DNA from 3 places in the Planococcus sp. SSTMD024 genome. Region 1 is predicted to be linked to each of the others. Evidence: riboswitches for the same ligand, from Rfam matches in the RefSeq annotation. Region 1 holds a riboswitch; each other region holds the start of a gene.

Region 1 (5,498 bases):
CTTGCGGATGATTGTCCACGTTGTCGCTCCCATCGAGCGCGCAGCTTCAATGACGCCTTTGTCGATTTCTTTCAAGGCAATCAGCACCATGCGAGCATAGAACGGAGCAGCCCCGATGATCAATGCCGGGAGCGCAGCGTTCGGCCCGCGGATGCTGCCGATCAAGAATTTTGTGAACGGGATAAGCAAAATGATCAAGATGATGAAAGGGATCGAGCGGAATATATTGACGAAGGCACCGGTCAGCCAGTTGACCACTTTATTTGCCCATAATTGGTTGGGTGCAGTCAAAAACAGGACCACGCCCAGCACTAGTCCGATGATAAACGTGAACAAAGTAGACACAGCCGTCATGTAAATCGTTTCGAGTGTCGCTTCCCACATAGCGGTCCAATCAACGTTCGGGAACAAAGTCTCAAGCATTGCCCATCACCTCCGTTTGTACATCATGTGCACCGAGGAAGGCAAGTGCCTTTGCGATTTCATCTGCTGTCCCCTTCAGTTGAAGGATCAATGTGCCATAAGCTCCGCGCTGCGTGTGGGAGATATTGCCGTGGACGATATTGACTTCCACTTGGTATTCCCGGATTAACCGTGTCAGGATCGGTTGCTCCGCCTGGTCCCCGACGAAGATCAATTTGACCAATTGCCCTTCCGGATACTGCTCGCGCAAGTGGCGCACGGTCTCTGCGGAATCTTCCGTCTCGGTCACCTGGGCGACAAAACGCTTCGTAATGTCTTCTTTCGGATGCTGGAAAACATGCAGCACTTCGCCAAGTTCAACGACGCGTCCGCCTTCCATGACTGCCACCCGGTGGCAGATCTTCCGGATGACGTGCATTTCGTGTGTGATCAAGACGATCGTCAAGCCAAGGCGCTTGTTGATGTCGACCAATAAATCCAAAATCGCATCGGTCGTCTGCGGATCGAGTGCCGAAGTTGCCTCGTCACATAACAAGACTTCCGGATCATTGGCCAGGGCACGGGCGATGCCGACGCGCTGTTTTTGCCCGCCGGAAAGCTGGGCTGGATAGGCACTTTCGCGACCTTCTAGGCCCACCAGTTCGATCAGTTCTGCAGAACGTTTGCGCCGTTCCTCTTTCCCCACTCCTGCAATTTCGAGCGGGAACTCAATGTTCTCGCGGACGGTCCGCGACCACAGTAAATTGAAATGCTGGAAGATCATGCTGACCTTTTGGCGGGCTTTGCGGAGTTTCGGCCCCGAAATCGCCGTGATGTTCTGTCCGTTGATCTCCACGGAACCTTCGCTCGGTTTTTCCAAGCCGTTCAGCAGGCGAATCAAGGTACTTTTCCCTGCCCCGCTATAGCCGATGATGCCAAAAATCTCGCCAGCCGGCACCGTTAAGTCGACGTGGTCGACAGCCGTCAAGCGCGCTTTGCCAGTATCGAATATTTTTGTCAATCCTTTTAACTCAATCATGATTGGGCACTCTCCTAAATCTTTTGCTAATAAAAAAAGCCTTCCTGCTCAGATAAGCAGAAAGGCGCATGTGTAAACACAATAAACCGTTCTCTCATCTTTCAAAGTCTGCACTTTGAGTGACTTGGCACCATTTCATCTTCATGACGGTTGCCGGGCTTCATCGGGCACTTCCCTCCACCTCTCTTTATAAGAGTTACGCTATTAAGTTAATTTCAGAAATTAAATTTATCATGCTTGGCTCTATTCGTCAACCGATTTCAACTTCTCATATAAATACGGCACCGATTGGAAGGCATAGACCTTATCCGTCACTTTGCCGTCCTGTGAAATCAATAGGCAAGGCACGCTTTCCACTTCATAGAGTTCTGCCACTTCCTGTACATAATTCAAATTGGCTTTGCCCATCGGAAGGTCTGGCAAAAGTTCTGCCACCACGCCGAGCATCTTGCTGGCCACTTGGCACGTGCCGCACATCGGCGTATACAAATAATATGCTGAAACAGGCTGCATGTTTTTTTCCTTCAGCCATTCTTTATGTGTCCATTCGTTCATGTTAGTCATTCCCTGCAACTGGATTTAAGACCCGTACATCTGCTGCGATCAGCACGTCAAGGAGCTTCCGCAGCGGTGTCGTCGCCACTTCTTTATAGCTTCGGTCGATATGGAAATGGCGGGCTTCCGGAAACTCGCGTTTGATGAGCTTGCGCAATTTGTCGCCGGAAGAATCCGCATCGACCAGGATGATGATGTCCTGCCCTTCAAAAGGCAGCAGCATTTCCTCGAGTCTTGTAGCACTTACTGTACCATTTGTGCAGAGAATCGTCACGGGTTCTGCAATCAACGGCGCTATCCGGGTTTTGTCGCTGATTCCTTCCACCACTATCACTTTCTCCATACGTATCCCCCCAGAAACAAGATATGAAAAAAAGCGCCAAAAAGAGGCGCTTTCAGAACTTACTCGTTTGTCATTTCTTTGTATTCGTCAGCTGACATCAATGCATTGACCTCATCTTCGGAAGGGGCTTCCACAACGACCATCCATGCTTTCTCATAAGGTGATTCGTTGACGAATTCCGGGCTGTCTTCAAGCTCGGAATTGACTTCGACGATTTTCCCGCTGATCGGCGCATACAATTCCGACACTGTTTTGACGGATTCGACGCTGCCGAACGGCTCGTCTTTTTTAAGCTCGTCGCCGACTTGCGGAAGCTCGACAAATACGATGTCTCCAAGTTCATCTTGCGCGAAATGAGTGATGCCGATACGTGCTTTGCCGTCTTCGACTTTGACCCATTCGTGTTCTTTTGAATAGCGAAGCTCTTGCGGTGTGCTCATCCAAACCCCTCCAAATATGTAATTGACTCAATTTCAGTTTGCCACAACCAAAGATGAAAAACAAGATGACAAACTTGTCAGCTCCATGTATTTGCGTATGCTTCTTCCTTGAAGCCGAGTGTCGCTTGCGATCCGTCCCAAGCGAGAGGGCGTTTGATGAGCATGCCGTCCGATGCAAGCAATTCGTATTGCTCATCTTCGGACATTTCCGGCAACTTTTCCTTCAATTCGAGCTCGCGGTATTTCTTGCCGCTCGTATTGAAAAACTTCTTCAGCTCGATGCCGCTCGTTTCGTGGATTTCTTTCAGTTGCGCTGCGGATGGCGGGGTTTGCGAGATATCGATATAGTCGAACTCCGCACCGTTCGCCTCGAGCCATTTCTTGCCTTTTTGGCAAGTCGAGCATTTTGGGTAAGCATAATACTGGATCATCAAATCTCCTCCTGTCTTGTAAATCAAGCATATCAAAATGCCCCGGAGCAGTCGACTCGTGAGAGGTTGGTATTTATCCCAATAAAGAACGGAAAGAAGTCGTATTTTCCGAAGCTTATCGCTCGCTTTCCGTGGGCTCGCGTCCAAGCCTCCTCAGTCGCTTTGCGCCTTGCGGGGTCTCGGTCGTCTCGCTGATCCACTGGAGTCGAGCGAACGCTTCTTCAAATACTTAGAGAGATCATTGATTGTTGAATGTAGAAAAAGGTGGCCTTACTCACAATTAATAGCGAACCATAAAATTATTCAACACTATAGAAAAACAGGAAGGGGAAACCCTTCCTGTTTTGTGCAATCTATTAGACGACGTATTTTTCTACATTGATCAATTTTTCGGATGCTTCGCGTTTTTTCGCGATCAAGTTATACGGCGTTGAACGCGTCAACTTGCGGAGTGCGGACAGCATCATGCGCTGGTTGTCGCCATCGATTGCTGCGATCAAGGTTTCTTTCGCATCTTTTTCGATTTCTTCCAAAGCTTCCTGGCAGAAGATCTGCGTGTAGAGAAGTTTCTGCTTCGCTTTTTCTTCGCCGCTTGCCGCGATGGCTTTTTCTGTGCGCAAGACGACTGATTCCATCGCGAAGACATTGCTGACGATATCCGCGATGTTCACGAGCACTTCCTGCTCCGCTTCGAGTTTCTTGCCGTAAGTCTGTGCGGCAAGTCCGGCAGCGAGGATGGCGATTTTCTTGGCGTTCTTCACCAATACTTTTTCCTGCGCCAAGGCTTCCGTTCCAACTTCTTCCGGCATCATCATCAACAGTTCTTCCTGCAAAGCTTGCGCATGTTGCAATAGCGGCAATTCGCCTTTCATCGCTTTTCGGAGCAGCGTGCCCGGTACGAGCAGGCGGTTGATTTCGTTTGTTCCTTCGAAGATCCGGTTGATGCGGGAATCACGGTAGATGCGCTCGATTTCATATTCCTGCATAAAGCCGTAGCCGCCGTGAAGCTGGACCCCTTCATCGACAATATAATCCAAAGTTTCCGTTCCGAAGAATTTATTCAATGAACATTCAATGGCAAATTCCGCGATGGAATCCGCAACCAGTTTGCCGTCCGCCTGCTGCTCATCCGTGAATCCGCTCATGCGGTCTTCAAACAATCCTACTGTGCGGTACACTGAACTTTCAACGGCATACAATTTGGATGCCATTGTCGCCAATTTCTCTTTTGTTAAGTTGAAAGAAGAGATCGGCGTCTTGAATTGCTGGCGCTGGTTCGTGTAAGGAATCGTCAATTCCATAGCGCGTTTGGATGCGCCGATTGTGCCGACGCCGAGTTTGTAGCGCCCGATGTTCAGGATGTTGAAGGCGATGATGTGTCCGCGCCCTGCTTCGCCGAGAAGGTTTTCCACAGGCACTTCCGCATCTTCCAAGATCAATGTACGCGTAGAAGACGATTTGATGCCCATTTTCTTTTCTTCCGGCCCGACCGATACGCCCCCGAAATCGCGCTCGACGATAAAGGCAGAGAACTGTTCGCCATCGATTTTCGCATAGACAACGAAGACGTCCGCGAACCCTGCGTTCGTGATCCATTGTTTTTCGCCGTTCAAGATGTAATGCGTACCCGCTTCGTTCAGTTTCGCCACGGTTTTCGCGCCCAAAGCATCCGACCCGGAGCTCGGCTCAGTCAATGCGTAAGCGGCGATTTTCTCGCCTGTCGCAAGGACCGGCAAGTATTTCTTTTTCTGTTCTTCGTTACCGAACAAGACGATCGGCAGCGATCCGATTCCGACGTGCGCGCCGTGCGTGATGGAGAAGCCGCCCGCTTTGGACATTTTCTCCGCAATCAAAGCCGAGGCGATTTTGTCGAGCCCGAGCCCGTCATATTGTTCAGGGACGTCTGCACCGAGGAGGCCAAGTTCGCCCGCTTTTTTCAAGAGCTTGACGGAATGCTCGAATTCGTGGTTCTCCAGGTTTTCGACCAAAGGCATGACTTCCGTGTTGACATAATCCTCAGTCGTCTTGGCGATCATTTTATGCTCTTCCGTGAAATCTTCCGGCGTGAACACGCGCGATAGGTCTGCATCTTCGATCAAGAAGCTTCCGCCTTTGATCAATGTTTTTTCTTGTTCCATTTTCCATTCCTCCCAATTTATCGTTTGATTGAATCCTTTGAGAAAGCTCTAACTATAGAGAGATTTGTAATACCTATAGTTTTCCGAAGCTTACCGCTCGCTTTCCGTGGGCTCGCGGCCAAGCCTCCTCAGTCGCTTCGCGCCTTGCGG
Region 2 (5,498 bases), on a different contig from region 1:
AGTCGGCGCAGCAACTGAAACAGAACTGAAAGAGCGTAAACTGCGCATCGAAGACGCATTGAACGCAACACGCGCAGCGGTTGAAGAAGGCATCGTGGCAGGCGGCGGTACAGCGCTTATCAATGTCTACAACCAAGTGGCGCAAATTGCGACAGAGCAAGAAGGCGACGTCGCGACTGGCATCAACATCGTGCTCCGTGCACTTGAAGAGCCGGTTCGCCAAATCGCAACGAACGCTGGCCTTGAAGGCTCGATCATCGTTCACCGCCTGAAAACGGAAGAAGTCGGCATCGGCTACAACGCGGCAACAGGCGAATGGGTCAACATGCTTGAACAAGGCATCGTAGACCCAACGAAAGTGACGCGTTCAGCACTTCAAAACGCAGCATCTGTTGCAGCTATGTTCCTGACAACTGAAGCAGTCGTAGCAGACATCCCGGAACCAGCACCAGCTGGCGGCGGCATGCCTGATATGGGCGGCATGGGCGGCATGATGTAAGTCATCAGCCCATTTAGAAAAATCCTCTCTCACATCATGTGAGAGGGGATTTTTTAAATATTGGAACTATAGGGGCTCCTACTTCCTCGAAGTATACTGAAAAACCGGATCCATCAACTCAAACTCATAGCTTTCACTATTGACCTTCCCAAGAACTTGCTCGCTATCATAAAGCTCCAGCATAAACTGTGCCATCTCTTTTGCGGTATGGAACTTTTGCACATTGTCGCCATAGCTGAAATCGTCAAGCTCCCGCGCCGTTTTCACGAATTCGGTTTCGGTCATGGATGGCGCGAGTATTTTAACTTTCAACCGAGCGCCGTTGTCCTGCAGTTCCTGGGCAAGGCCTTCTGTAAATGCACTCACGTAAAATTTGGTTGCAGCGTATGTCACGGCATTTGGCACGATTCGGTAACCTAGGTCAGAGGATATGTTGATGAGCTGCGCGCCTTCTTGGTCAGCATAATCATGTGCATAAAGAGTGGAAAGCGTGGTGAGTGCTTCTACATTTACGCGCAACATCTTTTCTGTTTTATGTACATCCTGTTCAGCGACGGTTGCGCTGTTTCCGAAGCCGGCGTTGTTCACGAAGGTTTCGATGTCGTATTCCTTCAGGGCTTCGTACAGCGCGTGGACTTGCCCGCTTTCGGATAGGTCTGTGGGTTTGATGACGACTTCGAGATTCCCGTTCATGTCTTGAATGTTCTCTTTAAGCTTATTGAGCTCGGCTTCCCTTCTTGCGACAAGAATCAAGTTTTTGCCGCGTGTCGCGAAAGCCATGGCCGCTTCGTATCCGATTCCTGAGCTGGCGCCTGTGATAACCGTGTATTTCATGTGAATCCCTCCATTGAAATGAATAGATAGCAAATGTACAGAAACAATGAAACTCTCATAAAAATGTGCTGGCTCCTGAAGAGAAAGAAACAGCATTTTATAAACTGGAAAATTCAATATTAGAGTGTTTGGAATTATGAGAGTTCTTAGATGAAGATTATACACTATTCTCTTACTAGCACAGGTGTACGAAGTGTTTATAAAACTTATATATTTGATAGAAACTCCTCAAATTTGGCATGCTACAAAGGCGGATGAATTCTGTGATCCACTATAAATCGAAAAGGTGATCACCTTTTCTACGATCAAAAATCAATGAAGTATTTTAGTATTTGGAGAAGCGTTCGCTCGACTCCTTTGGATTAGCGAGACGACCGAGACCCCGCAAGGAATGAATGAGCGAAGCTTAGCTGAGTGCATTCATTTGCGACGCATCTGCTATGCAGATGTGGGAGCACAAGGGTTTCGAAGCGACTGAGGAGGCTTGGGCGCGAGCCCACGGAGTCGTGCGATAAGCTTCGGAAAATACGACTTATTGACTTTCTCGACAGTCTAAAACTCCTTGCCGATTTAGTGGGAAGGAGTGTTTTTATGGAGCAATCCCCAAACGACCTATTGCCATAAAATCAAAGCTCTGCTATTGTATTAATCATATCAAATTACTCGGCATTAACTTCGAGTACATAATTTCTTATCCAGAGAAGTGGAGGGACTGGCCCTTTGAAGCTTCGGCAGCGGAACAGATTGGATGTCCAATTTGAAACTGTGCCAAATCCAGCAGGTGCGTGAGCATTTGAGAGATGAGAAGAGCCGGACGGTGCGCCTCTCTTCTTTTTTATGAAGAGGGGCTTTTTCTATTGAGCCGCGAGTTGATAGTGTTTCATTCAAAAAAATGGAGAACGAGGAGAGATGGCAGATGAACAAGCGTTGGGTTGGAGTGCTCGGGATTTCGGGTGCGCTGTTGCTTGCGGGATGCGGCGATAGCGGGGAAGCTTCCGGGGAAGACAAGAAAGAAGTGCGTGTCGGTTTTGGCGTCGGGACATATGAGCAGCAATTCAAGGAAGGGATCTTGCCTATTTTAGAGGAGAAAGGGTATAAAGTGGATACGACAACGTTTTCCCAGAACATGCAGTTGAACCCGGCGATGCAAGAAGGCTCGATCGATGCGAGCATTTTCCAGAGCACGGCGTATATGGAAGGAATCAACGAGGAACTCGGCATGGAGATGACAGGCATCGCGTTTGTGCCGAGCGCGCCTCAAGGCTTGTATTCCGAGCATCATCAATCCTTGGATGAAGTGAAGGACGGCTCGACTATCGGCTTGCCGAACGATCCGGTCAACCAGGAACGCGCAGTGCGCATCTTGGAGGAGCTCGGGTGGGTGACGGTGTCAGATGAGGCAGGCGTGACGGACTTTAATTTGAACACAGTGGAAAGCGCCGATTACGACTTGGACTTGAAAGTATTGGACCCGGCACAAATCCTGGTGTCGCTGCAAGACATTGACTTTGGCGTCGTCAACGGCAATTATATTGCCAATGCGCCGGACCGCAAGATTACCGATGCCTTGAAGATTGAGAACACGCCGGAGCAGCACCGGATCGTCGTGACGATCGAGGAAGAAAACGCGGATACTGAGTGGGCGAAAGATTTGAAAGACGCTTACGAATCCGAGGAATTCCAGGAATACATCGAGTCGAATGAGCAGTACGACGGCTTCATTTTGACAGAGGAATGGGCGCAATAGCTAAAGAAAGGTGAAGAATGATGGATATCACGAAAGCAAAGACATTTGAAGAACGCATGGACATATTGAATGAAACGGTGGCGCCATTTACAGAACGGGCTGCGCGTAACGACTCGGAGCGGAAATTTCCGTTTGAGAATTTCATTGAGCTGAAGGCGATCAATTACCCGGCATTGACGATTCCGAAAGAATACGGCGGAGCGGGTATTTCCTTGTCGGAGCTGCTGCGCTACCAGGAAGCGATCAGCCGCGCGGACGGGTCGACCGGGTTGTCGATCGGCTGGCATATGGGCATCGTTCAAGATTTGGGCGAGACCGGTAAATGGGACGAATCGGTGCTCGAGGCTTTATTCGACGACATCCAAGCGCGCGGTGCGTTGATCAATAATTGCGCGACCGAAAAGCAGACGGGAAGTCCGACGAGAGGCGGGAAACCATCGACCACAGCGAGAAAAGTTGACGGTTCGTGGGTCATTGATGGGCGCAAGTCGTTTACGTCAATGGCACCGGTTTTGGATTATTTTAATGTGACCGCATCTATCGAAGAAACCGGAGAAGTCGGCTATTTCCTTGTGCCGCGGACGTCGGCTGGCGTAGCGATCGACGAGACTTGGGATAGCGTGGCGATGACCGGCACCGGGAGCCATGATTTGGTGCTGACGAATGTCCACGTGGAGGAAAAAGCCTTGGTCGAAATCAGCGTGCCCGGGAAAAAACAGCCGGCGGGATGGCTGCTCCATATTCCGGCGTGCTACCTCGGAATCGCGCAGGCCGCGCAGGACTACGCGATTCGCTTTGCGCGAGACTATTCGCCGAATAGCTTGAACGGCCCGATCATTGAGTTGCCGAACGTCAAACAAAAGATCGGCCAAATCGAATTGGAATTGCAGCGGGCGCGGCATTTCCTTTATTCCGTCGCGAAACAATGGGACGACTCGGACGCCGAACAGCGCGCGCAGATGGCTGCGGAACTCGGGGCCGTGAAAGTCGCAGTGACGAATTCGGCGGTCGACATTGTGGATCTCGCGATGCGGGTCGCGGGTGCGCACAGCCTGTCAGAAAAATCGCCTTTGCAGCGCTATTACCGCGATGTGCGGGCAGGGCTTCACAACCCGCCGATGGAAGATATGCTTATTCCCGCACTTGCTGACTTTGCGATCGGCAAGCAGAAAGCGAAACAGCCGGTTAAATAAGGAAGGCCGCTGATCTTTAGGGATCGGCGGCTTTTCCTTTTTATAATTGGAAAGATATAACGAATATAAGTGCAAATTATGTCGGCGCTTACATTAATTTTTCCTTATGTGACATCTGTCACTAGCCGCTGGGGCCGCGCCTCCTGTACGTTAACTACAGCAGACAACTGCTTCCGATATGGAATTCGCATCTAGAGGGGAATTTTTAGAATGAAAAAAATCGCATGGATCACGGATACAGCAGCGCAATTGGATGATGCATTCATTCAACGGCATAATGTCTATGTATTGCCCCTTAGTGTCGTATTTGACGATGGGTCGTACCGCGAGTCGATCGACCTGACACAAGGAGAATTTTACGATAAATTACGTGCGGCGAAAGTATCGCCGAAAACTTCACAGCCGGCCATCGGAGAGATGACAGCCTTATACGAGAAATTGCAGTCCGAAGGTTATGATTTGGCCGTGGCGCTTCATTTGTCGAGCGGATTGTCCGGTACTTATAACAGCGCGCTATCAGCTGCCGAGATGGCGGATTTCAAGGTGTACCCGGTCGATTCGAAAATCGGTTCGTTCCCGATGGGGAAAATGATCGAAATCGGCAATGAATTGTTCGCAGCCGGCAAAGAACCGGAAGAAGTGGTGGAGACGATCAATCAATTGACCGCCAAATCGCATTTATCGTTCATTCCGTCGAGTTTGAACCAATTGCATAAAAGCGGGCGGGTGTCTGGGACGCAGGCATTCCTCAGCAATATACTGAACATCAAAGTGGTCATCACTTTCGTGGACGGCATCACGGTCATGAAAGAGAAAGTGCGTTCGAACAAACGCGCCAAGGAAAGCGTCAATTCGGCCTTGCGTGCGGATATGGAGAGTGGCATGGTGCCGGAAGTGGCGGTTATTCATTGCAATAACGAAGCAGGCGCCGAAGTATGGAAAAACGAATTGATGAAGGAGTTTTCCGGGCTGAAAGTGGAAGTCATCCCATTGAGCGTTTGTGTGGGTGTCCATGCCGGAGAAGGCACGACCGGCTTGAGCTGGGTCAGCTATTGAAAAATTAGAGAACCACCAAAAACCTTGGATTGCTAGCGTGTCGTGCGCTGCGATCTGAGGTTTTTCCAATTTTATGGGATTGAAGATGACTGTACGGGCAGGTATTATATGTTAAACTTTAATAAATATAGTTAAAAATTGGGTATATATATTGGTTTAATTTTCCAAA
Region 3 (5,498 bases), on a different contig from region 1:
GGACCGGTCGAACCGCTGCAGCCGCCCAGTACATTGAACGTGATGACTTGGAATTGCCCGGTATCCACCGCTTTGCCCGGGCCGATCAGCCCGGCCCACCAGCCCGGCTGATCTGCAGTGCCTACTGCAAATTGATCGCCCGTCAATGCGTGGCAAACCAGAATCGCTGGCGCAGAACTGTCTCCGACGCGTTCATACGCCAATTCCACTTCAGGCAATAGTTGATCTGATTCAAGTGTCAGCTGGCCGATGGATACTGTCGTCATCCGAATCCCTCCTTACGCGTTCTCGAGTACTGCTGCTTGGATTGCTTGCTCCAAATCAGCGATTAAATCTTCATGGTTTTCCAATCCTACAGACAAACGGATCAATTCTTCCGTGACACCTGATTTTTTCAGTTCTTCCGTTGTCAGTTGCTGGTGCGTTGTCGATGCCGGATGGATGATCAATGATTTCGCATCGCCGACATTCGCCACGTGCGACCATAGATTGACGCCGTCGATTACTTTGCGGCCGGCTTCCCGCCCGCCTTTAATGCCGAAGTTGACGATCGAACCGTAGCTGTCTTTCAAATATTTATCAGCAAGTGCCTTAGATGGATGCCCTTCAAGGCCAAGGTAATTGACCCACTCGATTTGCGGATGGTCTTTCAAATATTCAGCGACTTTTTGTGCGTTCGTCGCGTGGCGCGGAATCCGGAGATGCAAAGTTTCAAGTCCTTGCAGCAATGCGTGAGCGCTGTCCGCACTGAGCGACGGGCCGAAATCGCGCAACAGCTGAACGCGTAATTTCGTCGCGAATGCGGCTTCCGGCACATCAATTCCGAAGCGGATGCCGTGGTAGGTTTCATCCGGTTCCGTATAATTCGGGAATCGCGGATTGTCCCAGTTGAAACGTCCAGCATCAACTGCTACGCCGCCGATTGTCGTACCGTGCCCGCCGATCCATTTCGTGGCGGAATGTATGACGACGTCTGCACCGAATTCGATTGGGTTGCTGACAAAAGGCGATGCGAATGTATTATCGATCAACAGCGGTACGCCATTTTCATGTGCGATGTCCGCCACACGCTCCACATCGAACACGTTCAAGCTTGGATTTCCGATGATCTCGCCGAACAAGGCTTTCGTTTTGTCTGTGATCGCTGCACGGAAATTCTCAGGATCGGTTGCATCGACGAATTTAACGTTAATGCCATAGCGCGGCAATGTGTTGGCGAATAGATTATAAGTTCCGCCATACAGGTTGCTATCGGCAATAATTTCGTCTCCCGCTTCAGCTATATTCAACACCGAGAATGCAATGGCTGCCATTCCTGACGACAAAGCCACTGCAGCAGTCCCGCCTTCAAGAAGTGCGACGCGCTGTTCGAATACATCGACTGTCGGGTTCATGATGCGCGAATAGATATTGCCTGTCTCTTTCAAGCCGAATAAGTTTTGTGCGTGCTCGGTATCTTTGAATACATAGGAAGTTGTTTTATGGACCGGAACGCCGCGCGCGCCTGTCACTGGATCCGGTTCTTGGCCGCCGTGTAATAGAAGAGTTTCTGGTTTGAAGTTTGTCATTGTCAATTCCTCCTGTTTTCTGATAGTTTGTTCGGTTTGAGGAGGACACAAAAAGGCCCTCTTCAGAAAGAAGAGGGCCGTTATATACGGATTTGCCTCCTCTTATCTTTCAGCGACGCAAATGCGCACTGTAGGATTTAGCACCTTTCCAGACATGAGCCTGTCGGTTGCCGGGCATCGTAGGGCCTATTCCCTCCGCCTCTCGTGATAAGAGTATTCAGTTATTTTTTTGCTTGAGGAAAAGTATAGAGGACAGCGCTGGCTAAAGTCAAGCGTATTTTTCTAAAAATTTTTACTTCTATAACTGTGCGAACTCCCATAAAAAAAATTCATGAAAGCTGTTGACTTTTTCGCTATTTCGAAATAGAGTAGGAATCACGAATTGAATAGCTTACATCACTTTCTTATCCAGAGAAACCGAGGGACAGGCCCTACGACGTTTCGGCAGCAGATTCGCAAATCAGCGAAAACTGTGCTAATTCCTGCAAATGCTTCGGCATTTGGAAGATGAGAATGAGATGGTTTCATATTTTGGAGCCCTCTTTTTTCTTGCGTATAAGAAAAAGGAGGGCTTTTTGTTGTTATTTCAAGAAAGTGTTCGTTCGCACTCATTCGAATCGTTATTTGCAGCCACAGGAGGGACACCATGATTCAATTTGAAGCAGTCAAGAAAACTTATGTATCCGGCAAGCAGCAAGTCCATGCGCTCAATGGCATCGATTTGACCGTCGAGACCGGCGAAATTTACGGCGTCATCGGATTTAGCGGCGCAGGGAAAAGCTCGTTGATCCGCACGGTGAATTTGCTCGAGCGCCCGTCGAAAGGCCGCGTGCTTATCCACGGAGAAGATATTTCCACTTTAAGCGCACGCAAAATCCGCGATACGCGAAAAGACATCGGCATGATCTTCCAGCATTTCAATTTGCTGAACTCGAAAACAGTGCACCATAATATCGCGATGCCGCTGCTTCTGGCCAAGACCCCGAAAACGGAAGTCGACCGGAAAGTCGCAGAACTACTGGAGTTTGTCGGGCTTGCTGACCAAGCTAAGAAATACCCCGACCAACTATCCGGCGGGCAAAAGCAGCGCATCGGCATTGCGCGAGCACTCGCCACAAACCCGTCAATACTGCTTTGCGATGAAGCGACATCAGCACTCGACCCCCAGACGACCCAGTCCATTCTGGATCTGTTGCGCCGCATCAACCAGGAGTACAATATCACCATTTTGCTCATCACCCACGAAATGGGTGTTATCCGGGAGATCTGCGACAAAGTGGCCGTGCTTGAAGAAGGACGCGTCATCGAACAAGGCAGCGTGTTTGAAGTGTTCACCAATCCCCAGCATGCGACGACGAAGCGTTTCGTCCGTTCCGTCATGAACGATGAATTGCCGGACTCGCTGCTTGAGCAGATCCGCCTCAACGATGGCACACGCCCCATCTACCGGGTGCAGTTTACCGGAAATTCAGTCGGCCAGCCGTTCATGTCACGGGTATCGCGTGAATTCCAGCTTGATTTGAACGTGCTGTTCGGCAACATCACAGAACTTCAAGGCATTCCATACGGCAACTTGATTGTAGAGTTCGACGGCGCACCCGCAGAAATCGACCGCGCACTCGCCTCGATCCGAAACGGCAACATCCAAGTAGAGGAGGTGCAGCAACATGCAGGTTGATCAATCACAAATTTTAGAAGCTTTATGGGAGACGCTTTACATGACCGGCGCTTCTTTCGTTTTCTCGCTCTTCATCGGCCTTCCACTTGGCATCTTACTGGTCGTCACGAGAAAAGGCCACCTGCTTGAAAATGAAGCGGTCTTTAACGTATTGAACATCGTCATCAATATATTCCGTTCGGTTCCGTTCATCATCTTGATGGTCGCCATCATTCCATTGACGCGCATCATTGTCGGTACATCGATCGGCACAGCCGCAGCCATCGTCCCATTGGTATTTTACGCAGGGCCCTACATCGCCCGCCTTATTGAAAACTCTTTGCTTGAAGTAGATAAAGGCGTCATCGAAGCTGCCCAGGCGATGGGCGCTTCTCCCGGCCAAATCATTTTCCGCTTCCTTATCCCGGAAGCGCTCAGCTCCCTAGTCCTTGCCTTAACAATCGCCATCGTCGGCTTGATTGGCGCATCCGCCATGGCCGGTGCGATCGGTGGAGGCGGGCTCGGCGACTTGGCCATCACTTACGGCTATCAGCGCTTCGACACAGTGATCATGCTCTTGACTGTCGCCATTCTCGTCGTCCTTGTCCAAGGCGTCCAATCGCTCGGCAACCTCATGTCCAGAAGAGTGCGCCGCAGTTAATCATTCGCATCAATAACCCTGTTCATCAATCAAATCAATTACTTTAAAAACCCATTGGAGGATTTCATCATGAAAAAACTGACAGCACTTTTAGCAACAGCAGGACTAGCTACACTTCTTACCGCATGCGGAGACGACAGCTCGGCCGGAGACACCACGAAAGTGACACTCGGCATCAGCGGGTCGGACACGACGATCTGGGATTATGTCGGCGACAAAGCGGCTGAAGAAGGCATCGAACTTGATATCATCACCTTCTCGGATTATGTCGCGCCGAACCTGGCACTCGCTGAAGGCGAACTCGACTTGAACGCTTTCCAGACCATTTCGTATTTCGATGAATTTGTCGAAGAGCACAATGTCGACATCGTGCCGATCGGTTCTACCGTCATCGCGCCGATGGGCTTGTATTCCGATAAATACGAATCGATTGAAGAACTTCCCGAAGGCGCCCAAATCGCTATGCCAAATGAAGCGACCAATATGGGCCGCGCACTCCTCTTGCTACATGAATCCGGGCTCATCACTTTATCCGACGACGCCGGTTTAACTGGAACAGCAGAAGACATCATCGACAACCCGAAAAACATCGAAGTCGTCCCGATGACTTCCGCCCATACGCCGCGCGCTATGGCTGACGTCGCGGCTTCCATCGTCAATAACGGCATCGCAGTGGATGCCGGCTTGAATCCGACAGAAGATCCGATTGCCCGTGAAAGCGATACGGCCAAACCTTATATCAACTTGATTGCCGCACAAGCTGGCCAGGAGGATAACGAAGCGTATCAGCGCATCGTCGAATTGTATCAGGAAGAAGACACAGCTGAATTTGTTATCGAGCACACTGAAGGCGCCCAAATCCCGACTTTCGTTTCGGTTGAAGAATTAGTCGATTACCAATAAGAAAACAAGCGAATTGAAGTTGCATGCCGTAAAAAAAATGAAATTCCATTCGAGGGGGACGATTACATGACCATCATTAGCGAAGCGCGCGAGACAATTACCGAATCGATCGACAAGAACCGTGCACAATATTTACGCATCAGCCATGCCATCCATGAAAATCCAGAAATCGGCAACGAAGAAGTATTTGCAAGCGGGCTCTTGACCGGATTGCTCGAAGAAGCCGGATTCCAGGTTGAAGACGGTGTCGCTGGCCACCATACCGCTTTTTACGCAGTCCGCGACAGCCAAAAGCCCGGGCCGACCATCGCTTTTCTCGCTGAATATGATGCCCTGCCAGGAATTGGGCATGCATGCGGACACAATATCATCGGCACGACCAGTGTCGCAGCGGCGATTGCACTCAGTAAAACAGTGGAATTGACCGGCGGACGTGTCGTCGTCCTTGGCACCCCAGCGGAAGAAGGCGGGCCGAACGGCAGTGCCAAGGGAAGCTTCGTTAAACACGGTCTGCTCGAAAAAATCGATGCCGCATTGATGCTCCACCCGTCTGGAAACTCAGCGGTTACAGGCCCCTCACTTGCCGTCGACCCATTGAGTTTCCATTTCTACGGCAAGCCAGCCCATGCTGCGGGGTCTCCTGAAAAAGGCATCAATGCACTCGATGCCGTGCTTCAATTGTTCAATGGCATCAACGCCCTTCGCCAAC

The links. A riboswitch is a leader RNA that binds a small molecule or an ion and turns the genes downstream of it on or off. The one in region 1 is predicted to bind S-adenosylmethionine.
Region 2: another riboswitch for S-adenosylmethionine. It lies ahead of AB9R92_RS08775 (MetQ/NlpA family ABC transporter substrate-binding protein); the one in region 1 lies ahead of AB9R92_RS03185 (methionine ABC transporter ATP-binding protein).
Region 3: another riboswitch for S-adenosylmethionine. It lies ahead of AB9R92_RS11955 (methionine ABC transporter ATP-binding protein); the one in region 1 lies ahead of AB9R92_RS03185 (methionine ABC transporter ATP-binding protein).

Annotation. Positions count from the first base shown of each region.
Region 1 is NZ_JBGGNS010000018.1:51,332-56,829, forward strand. It holds gene AB9R92_RS03180 (methionine ABC transporter permease) at 1-423, opposite strand, end outside; gene AB9R92_RS03185 (methionine ABC transporter ATP-binding protein) at 416-1,441, opposite strand; SAM riboswitch class I at 1,533-1,637, opposite strand; gene AB9R92_RS03190 (thioredoxin family protein) at 1,685-1,996, opposite strand; gene AB9R92_RS03195 (toprim domain-containing protein) at 1,998-2,339, opposite strand; gene gcvH (glycine cleavage system protein GcvH) at 2,399-2,779, opposite strand; gene AB9R92_RS03205 (arsenate reductase family protein) at 2,857-3,213, opposite strand; gene AB9R92_RS03210 (acyl-CoA dehydrogenase family protein) at 3,567-5,348, opposite strand.
Region 2 is NZ_JBGGNS010000021.1:362,833-368,330, reverse strand. It holds gene groL (chaperonin GroEL) at 1-499, shown strand, start outside; gene AB9R92_RS08780 (SDR family NAD(P)-dependent oxidoreductase) at 578-1,333, opposite strand; SAM riboswitch class I at 2,022-2,140, shown strand; gene AB9R92_RS08775 (MetQ/NlpA family ABC transporter substrate-binding protein) at 2,250-3,080, shown strand; gene AB9R92_RS08770 (acyl-CoA dehydrogenase family protein) at 3,101-4,273, shown strand; gene AB9R92_RS08765 (DegV family protein) at 4,484-5,329, shown strand.
Region 3 is NZ_JBGGNS010000022.1:623,532-629,029, reverse strand. It holds gene metX (homoserine O-acetyltransferase MetX) at 1-266, opposite strand, end outside; gene AB9R92_RS11960 (O-acetylhomoserine aminocarboxypropyltransferase/cysteine synthase family protein) at 279-1,568, opposite strand; SAM riboswitch class I at 1,668-1,782, opposite strand; SAM riboswitch class I at 1,970-2,082, shown strand; gene AB9R92_RS11955 (methionine ABC transporter ATP-binding protein) at 2,215-3,246, shown strand; gene AB9R92_RS11950 (methionine ABC transporter permease) at 3,236-3,886, shown strand; gene AB9R92_RS11945 (MetQ/NlpA family ABC transporter substrate-binding protein) at 3,956-4,789, shown strand; gene AB9R92_RS11940 (M20 family metallopeptidase) at 4,856-5,498, shown strand, end outside.